One region of the Bacillus sp. FAU20 genome, then DNA from elsewhere that is predicted to be linked to it. Evidence: riboswitches for the same ligand, from Rfam matches in the RefSeq annotation. Region 1 holds a riboswitch; the other holds the start of a gene.
The links. A riboswitch is a leader RNA that binds a small molecule or an ion and turns the genes downstream of it on or off. The one in region 1 is predicted to bind magnesium.
Positions count from the first base shown of each region.

Region 1 (4,439 bases):
ACATCATGAACATATTGAGGATTGGAATACGACTATGTATTTGAGTCAGTTATGCCATGTTGAAAATAAAGTAGTGCCAATGTCAGAACTTAGAATTACAAAAGATGCTCTAATCGATAAAGATGGGGCGAAGATTGACGTTTTATATCGCCAAACATATCCGATAGAAGATTTAATTGAGGATCAAGATTCTGAAACAGGAGATTTGGTAGGGGTGGAACTGCTGCAACTTGTAAAAGCCGGAAAGCTTTTTATAATAAATCCTTTGTCAGCATTTTTACTTCAGCCAAAATCAATTCAGTGTCTTATTTGGGGGTTAGCAGAAGAAGAGGCCTTTTATACAAACGAGGAACAACAGTGGATTAAAGAATATATGTTACCTACATATTTAGAACCAGATTTATTTTTAGGAAAAGGTTCTTTCGTTCAAAAACCTTCATTTGGTAGAGAAGGAGATACAATTACGATTCGCGATAAGGATGAAAATATTATGCTTCAAAATGCACATCAAACATATAAAACGTCACTGCCAATATTTCAAAAGTATACAGAACTTCCAGTCGTATTCTTGGAAACAGAAAAAGGGATGGAGAAACTGTCGTATGTGTTTGGTTCTTTTTTAATTGCTGGAAAAGCGAGTAGTATCGGTATTCGCGCGGGAGAAAAGATTACAGGAAATGAATCGTACTATTTACCGGTAGGTATAAAAAGGAGGAGGAAAAATGATTAATTTTTTATTATATTTAGCAGTAACACTCGGACTTTTATGTATTGGTCTGTTCTTGATGGAAGTGACAACGAAAGTTAAGGAATTTAAGTTAATGGCTCAAGGGAATAAGGCGGTAAGCTATGTGCTTGGAGGACGATTACTTGGGTTAGCTATTGTTTTATATTCGACAGCAGCTAATTCAATTTCACTTCTTGATATGATTTCGTGGGGGGCAATTGGGATTTTGGCTCAAATTATTGTCTTTTATTTAGCTGAGTGGCTTACACCACGCTTTAATATAAACAAAAGTCTCGAAGAAGATAATCAAGCAGTCGGTCTTTTTCTTATGTTTTTATCGCTTTCAATTGGGATTGTAATTGCTGGTTGTATAACTTATTAAAAACTTTACGTTTAAACGTAAAGTTTTTTATTTTATCCCGCTATTTACAGGACAGCCCGCTTGGTGAGGGCTAATAAACAGTGGGGATAAACACCCCCCCACTGATTAAAGTTTCACTTTATATATGTTAGTTTGCCATACCTTTTGAAAAAATTGTAGGCTACGGTTGACATCTATTTTAAATAAGAGTAACATTTTCAATGTAATGAAAATAAGTCTCTGTTAGGTGAGGCTCCTGTATAGAGAAATGCTACTGCCCAAAAATGTCGAGAGACGCCAATGGGTCAACAGGAATGATCGAATTAAGGTTTTTCTTAACGTAGCTGGTAATGTACCTATGCTATACAGTGCTAAAACTCGGTGAGGGAGAGGTCCGTAGATTTCTAATCATATTAGAAATCGTTTATTTGTGTATGTAATGGCCGCTACTCTCTTAAGGGTAGGGGTCTTTTTTGTTACCAAGCTATGAGTAATTTCATAGTATAAACTATAAAATTAAACGAGGAGGTGAGGAGCATGTCAAATTCTGACTCGGTTCCGTTACCCATATACTTCAAATCAAAAATATATGATGTAGGCAGGAAACGATTTGTTCCTCCCTCTATATTTATCACGATGTAGCGTTTATAAAGCGCGAGACACTTTCACAGTAAAGTGGATAAATTGAGAAACAAAGCGTTTCTTCCTATGTTGTAAAGGAGGAGACGATAATATGTTATATGCAAACAAAACTGTGGGTAACACGTCATATAAACTAAGTAAAAAATCAATAAAAGAACAAACAATGCTCCAAAAAAATAAAGATTTATTAATTGAAATTGCAACAAGAGATGTCAAATCTGTATTTGCATATTTTAAAACAACAAGAGACGGACTATCAATGAAAGAGGCACAAAAACGTATTCAAGTATATGGCCGAAATGAACTAACTTCCAAAAGAGCACTTCTTACAGAAGTCATGATGAAGCTTGGTGGCATGATTCCAGGTTTTTCAAAACAACGTGTGTGTGATGAATTACAACGTGAAACGATTACTGTATCTAGAGTAGAATGTTCTAGTAGTACAGGGCTAAATAGTGAACTGAAAATGATGGAGATACCAGTGCGAGAACTTGTACCTGGAGATATGATTTTTCTTTCGGCTGGAGATGCTGTGCCAGCTGATGTACGTATTATTTATGCAGATGACTTATTAGTGAATGAGTCTGTGTTAACGGGAAACGAAGCGAATATAGAGAAGTTTGAGAGCTGCTATCACCTTGAACGTAAACGATTTATTCCATTAAAACGGATGAAAGATTATAATCCACTTGAGCTTGAAAATGTATGTTTTAAAGGTTCGTATATCGTTAGTGGAAATGCAAAAGCTGTCGTTGTTTCTACTGGGAAAAATACGTATTCAGGCATATTGCATACTTGTTGTAGTAGAACGTCTTAATGTGTTAATGATGCTAAATATACAAAAACAATGTATAATAGACAAAGTTGAGCAAAAACGTAGAATGGTAATCTATTTATATAACCTTACGTGATAACGTAAGGTTATTATTTTTTTAATAGGAGAGGAATTATGAAAAAAGTATTATTAGTTGATGGTATGGCACTATTATTTCGTGCTTTTTACGCAACAAGTGTCTACGGACAATTTATGAAACGACAAGATGGAACCCCTACCAACGGAATTCATGGTTATATGAAACACTTATTAACAGCTACGCAAGCGATCGAACCAACACATATCGTTACATGCTGGGATATGGGAAGTACGACATTTAGAACAGAATCGTTCTCGAATTATAAAGCAAATCGTGCAGCGCCACCAGAAGAATTAATTCCTCAATTCGATTTAGTGCAAGAAATGACTGCGAAATTATCCATTCCAGTTATCGGTATGAAAGGCTACGAAGCGGATGATTGTATCGGTACGCTTGCAAAACAATACTGCAATGAAGCTGAAGTTTATATTTTAACAGGTGATACAGATTTACTTCAACTTGTTGATAAGAACGTTACAGTTATGCTTCTGCGTAAAGGAATTGGAAATTACGAATATTACACACCGGAGAAAATCATGGAAGAAAAAGGTGTAGAGCCGTGGCAAATCGTCCATGCAAAAGCTTTCATGGGAGATACAAGTGATAATTATCCAGGTGTAAAAGGTATCGGTGAAAAAACAGCGTATAAGCTTATTCAAGAGCACGGAACAGTATCCGCTGTACTAGAAAATGTAGAATCATTAACAAAAGCGCAGCGTACGAAGATTGAAAGTGATTTAGAGAACTTAAATATTTCGTTACAATTAGCCCAAATTCACTGTGAAGTTCCAATTTCATGTTCACTAGAAGAAGGATTACACACAATGGATGCAGAAAAAATTAGATTTGTTTGTGAAGAAATGAATTGGGGAAGACCTGAAATATTAATAAATATGCTATAAATAGCTTGGAAAGAGGGATGTTGCATAAGTCGAACTTTGACTTGGTAACACCTTCTTTTTGTTTTTGTAAACAGTATTATAGTAAATAAAATTATGTCGAACTCAATTTTAAATATATAAATGTTTCGACAAAATATAATGAAGTAAATTAATTTCAATATAGTTTTAGATAGTCTCTTTTTGCGTGTTCACAAAGTTGTCAGAAAATAAATAGAATTTTCATATGAAGTTCAAATAGAATTCACAACAATCAATTATTATAAGAACACACAGATAATTCTTTATCTTTTATATAAACCATCCCCCAAGGAGGACAATGAAAATGAGAAAAAAAGTGAGAAAATCTTTTAAACAATTATTAATTGAAAATAAACAATCACTATTAAATAATAAAGAAAATATGAAAGAAATTGAAGAGAGAATTGAGAAACGACATGTAGCATATAGTGGTGCCAGTAATTAAATAAAATAAAAAAGATAGCCTATGTAGGCTATCTTTTTTATTTTATATTGAAAAAACGCTATTCAGCTCTTTAATTTTGTAAATATGCAAGATATTTTTATAGTGTTTTTCTATCAATATTACTCATTTTTCGAGGTTGAAATTGGTATATACCAATTTTTAGGATTCGCTATTCATAATATTACAAAAAATGTTACAATACACTCAAATTTATACTATAAAATCATTTTAATATGAAAAATTGGAATGAAAAGAAAGGAGAGGAATATGAATAAAGATGTCGCTTTGAAATGATTATTATCATTTCATTAGGAGTTGATGTAAAAAGATGAAGAGATACGAGGAATTGGATTCTATAAGAGGGATTTCTTCATTAATAGTAATGATCGGTCATCATTTAATGATTTTTTTAGCATTTCAAAATTACAGT
Region 1 covers NZ_JBVYHY010000021.1:573,856-578,294, reverse strand. Annotated here, with positions in the region: gene AC0OM3_RS16695 (glutathionylspermidine synthase family protein) at 1-730, shown strand, start outside; gene AC0OM3_RS16690 (DUF350 domain-containing protein) at 723-1,109, shown strand; M-box (ykoK) riboswitch at 1,321-1,486, shown strand; gene AC0OM3_RS16685 (P-type ATPase actuator domain-containing protein) at 1,822-2,547, shown strand; gene AC0OM3_RS16680 (5'-3' exonuclease) at 2,680-3,546, shown strand; gene AC0OM3_RS16675 (FbpB family small basic protein) at 3,869-4,009, shown strand; gene AC0OM3_RS16670 (acyltransferase family protein) at 4,338-4,439, shown strand, end outside.

Region 2 (4,439 bases), on a different contig from region 1:
GATCTAAAAAGCCGATATATCCAGCGAGAATCATATCAGTTTCGTCTTTTACTGCGTACTCTGTATCATTTATTTTTCTATCTTTTTTATAAGCCACAGCAATAACCCGCATACCTTCACTATTTAGTGTCTCACTTAGTTTTTTGACATTTGAACGTATTTCCTCGGTGAGTGGAACGATTTTTTCATCCACTTCAGTGTAGTTACAAATTGATAAAATTTCTTCTACGGCACCTTTACAAACCATTGTATGTTCACCTGAAATATCCTTTACGATAACTGACATACGCCGGCGGGCGAAATCGAATGGAATTTCATCTAGCTTTTGAAAAGCTGATGGATTAAATGTATTGTTTTCCTCTGTATGCTTAATAACAGCTTTATCTATTAAATTTTTCAATCCAGTTTGATAGAAACTATTTAAATAGGCAAATTGCAAGACGCGATTGCATTCATTTCCCTTGGGATCTAAGTGACGAACAAGGACCACTTTATCTTCTGTTAAAGTTCCGGTTTTATCTGTACAAAGAATGTTCATAGCACCTAAGTTTTGAATAGAATTTAGCTGTTTTACAATTACTTTTTGTTTAGACATGTTAACGGCACCTTTAGCTAAATTAGCAGTTACAATCATTGGTAACATTTCAGGTGTAAGGCCAACAGCGACGGCAATAGCGAAGAAGAAAGCTTCTTGCCAATCTCCTTTTGTGAATCCATTAATGAGAAGGACAATAGGTGCCATAATAAGCATGAATGTAATTAAGAGCCAGCTTACTTTGTTTACACCTTTATCAAAGCTTGTTTCTACACGCTTTCCAATTACCTTATTTGCTAAAGAGCCGAAATACGTATCGGTACTTGTTGAGATGACAACAGCTTTTGCGCTACCACTTACAATATTTGTTCCCATGAAGCAAAGGTTTTCCATATCGAGTGGATTGTAATTTTTTTTCATGTTTTTCGGTAAGATATGCTTATTTTCTGTATGGTAGCAGTGTTCGTATTTTTCTACAGGAAGTGCTTCCCCTGTTAAAGAAGATTGATTAACAAATAAATCTTTAGCGGATACAATACGCACATCAGCTGGAACGATATCACCGGCTGAAAGGGAAATGATATCGCCAGGTACAAGTTCCTCAATTGGAATTTCTGTTGTGTAATTTCGATTTAAATTCGTTACATTTTTTGTTTCATGTACAAATCCATTTATTCTAAATACGCTTGCAGTTGTTCGAACCATAGCTTTTAAATTAACGGCAGCTTTTTGAGAACGAAATTCTTGGGAAAACCGAATTGTTGCACTAAGTAGTACCATTGCAGATACGACAATTGTTCCTTGCATATCATCCGTGAAAAAGGAGAGTGCTCCAAGAGCTAATAAAACGAAAATAAATGGATTTTTAAATGCCGACAGAAATTGAATGTACCACGGTGCCATTTTATTATGAGCTATTTCGTTCGGACCATATAAAGAAAGTCTACGAGACGCTTCTTGTTTAGATAATCCATCTTGTGTTGTTTCTAAAAGTTTTAACGCAGAGCTTACATCTTGTGTTGCAACCTCCACTAATAATTCGTTATTTGTTTTCATGCTATCTTGCTCATAAGCATGCTTTGTTTCTTGTCTTTGTAAATTAAACATCGGTAGTTCCTCCTCTGTCATGAAGGAGGAAACAATCTGTTACCTAACTATTTGAAATGGTGAGGAACAGTTTCTTTCCTACCTACATGATGAAATATGAATGTAAAACGTATGGGTATCTGGGCCGAATCATCAATTGCCAACTGTTCCTCACCTCCGTACAATTTAGTAGTTTCTGAATATGCTATGTTTGTTTCATAGTAAGGTGCATATAGACGTAAAAAGACCTTTACTCAAAACGAGTAAAGGTCTGAATTCGCAGTTAAAAGAGTCCACAACAAAGACTGTTAGTAGACATAAATAAAAACAGTTTTTGTGTATGACAAAATACATGCACCTCTCCCTCGTTGAGTTTTAGCACTGTATAGCATAGGTACTGAAACCAGCTACATTAAAAAAGGCCTTCATTCCGACCTTTCCTGTTGACCCATTGGCGTCTCTCGACATTTTTGGGCAGCAGCGTTTCTCTATACAGGAGCCTCACCTAACAGAGACCATATTCAATTACATGTTGAATGTTAGCACTGTAAAATTGTAGTGTCAATATTTTTTTATCTGTGTTTTTAAAATATTAAACGGATTTATAATAGATATGTGGGATGAAATGTATGATATTGATTATAAATAATATGAAAAATAAATATTTTTATAAAAGGGGAATTTGTAATGGGACCACAAAATTTTATTATAAATATTGAGAATCAAAAATGGTTGTTTAATGAGCAGGAAGATTTATGTTCACACGGAGAAATATATTTAAATGTGGCTGGAACGATTATTACGCGGACAGGTATGGATGAGGAATGGGGAATAAGTGAATCAGCTTTAGCTTTGTTACGAACTTTAGATAAAGAATATATTTGTGATATTGAAAATGAAGAGGGGCTTATTTTGCACGGATGTGGCACTATGTTAATGTTAGGATGCCCAATTTCAATTCATTGGACTATAAACCATATAGGTGAAAACGTGATTTTAAAGGACTTTGTCAAAGTTATTTCTACTAATCAAAAGGCTATATACTATGAAGGACTTCATATAGAATTGAATGAAAATGAATATAGAAAACAAATTGTTTCTTTTGCACTACAAGCAAAAGAATTATTTAATAAATCAAGTGAAAAGATAATTTCAAATGAGTTTGAGCGAAGTATGTATACCGACTTTTGGACGGAATATGATTATTTGTTAAATAAGTATAAATAAAAAAAGCACTGTAACTAGTGCTTTTTTTATTATAGATTACGAGATTGTAGGGTTTTCAAAAATAACAATCTCTGAACTGTTTGTAGTTGAAACGCGTTGGGCGTAATATGTTAAAGCTGAAGAAATATATGCTGGTAACGTATCATTTGTATGTGATGTTGTATATTCATGGATTAATTCCTTTAAAGTTGTCCATTCTAATTGTGCTGGGTGATCAGACACGAAAGAACTTACCCAGCGATCAAATGAAGATGAAAAATCAGTTTGTAAACGAAATACTTCTTTCATAATAAAACGCTCCCTTAAAATGTAGTATAATTATTTTAACACAAAAAACGAACGATAGCTAAATTTTTTAAGTGTAACGTTCGTGTTATATAGTTGTCTAGATGTTTCGTTATGTAAATTCAATTTGCCATTTGAAATAACATTCCGTAAGATGAGAGATAGAGTATATTTAGAGCTGGAGGAAAGAAAGTGGAATTTGTATTTTTAGGAACTGGTGCAGGTGTTCCTTCAAAAGGAAGGAACGTTTCAGCAATTGCTTTACAATTGTTAGAAGAACGAGGACAAACTTGGTTATTTGATTGTGGTGAGGCCACGCAACATCAAATATTACATACATCTGTACGTCCGCGCCGCATTGAAAAAATATTTATTACGCATTTACATGGCGATCATATTTTTGGGTTGCCTGGTTTATTAGGTAGCCGTTCATTTCAAGGAGGAACTACGCCTTTAACGGTGTATGGACCGAAAGGAATTAAACAATTTATTGAAGTGGCATTATCGGTAAGTACGACACATGTGAAATATCCACTTGAAGTTGTGGAGATAACAGAAGAAGGTACCGTATTTGAAGATAATGAATTTTATGTAGAAACGAAAAGATTGTCACACGGTATAGAATGCTTTGGATATCGTATTGTAGAGAAAGATATACAAGGTGCTCTTTTAGTTGATAAGTTGCTTGAGATGGGTGTGAAACCAGGTCCAATCTTTAAACGTTTAAAAGATGGTGAAGTAGTTGAATTAGAGGATGGCACGATATTAAATGGAAATGAGTTTATCGGCCCACCTCAAAAAGGAAGAATTATTACTATCTTAGGTGATACGCGATATTGCGAAGCGAGTAGGGAGCTTGCGCAAGATGCAGATGTACTTGTCCATGAAGCGACTTTCGCAGCAGAAGATGAGCAACAAGCGTATGATTATTTTCATTCTACATCTAAGCAAGCTGCGAGCATTGCACTTCAGGCAAATGCGAAGCGACTAATATTAACTCACATTAGTTCTCGCTATCAAGGAGATACATATAAGGAATTATTGAAAGAGGCTAGAGAGTTGTTTTCTAATACAGAAATAGCGACAGATTTGAAATCATTCCCAGTAGAAAAATGATAATTTCGTAAAAAATGGTAACGGCGGGTTACCATTTTTTTATGTTTAAAAAAATTTAAAAATAAAACTGTTATTATTTTATACTTATACTTGGATGATACAGAAAATTAGGATGGTTTGAATATATAGGATAAAAATACGAAATAATGATTATTTAGAAAAACTGTTATATAAGTCAGATGACATACAA
Region 2 covers NZ_JBVYHY010000003.1:502,752-507,190, forward strand. Annotated here, with positions in the region: gene mgtA (magnesium-translocating P-type ATPase) at 1-1,642, opposite strand, end outside; M-box (ykoK) riboswitch at 1,974-2,141, opposite strand; gene AC0OM3_RS02950 (hypothetical protein) at 2,309-2,848, shown strand; gene AC0OM3_RS02955 (DUF3932 family protein) at 2,885-3,136, opposite strand; gene rnz (ribonuclease Z) at 3,326-4,249, shown strand.
Region 2: another riboswitch for magnesium. It lies ahead of mgtA (magnesium-translocating P-type ATPase); the one in region 1 lies ahead of AC0OM3_RS16685 (P-type ATPase actuator domain-containing protein).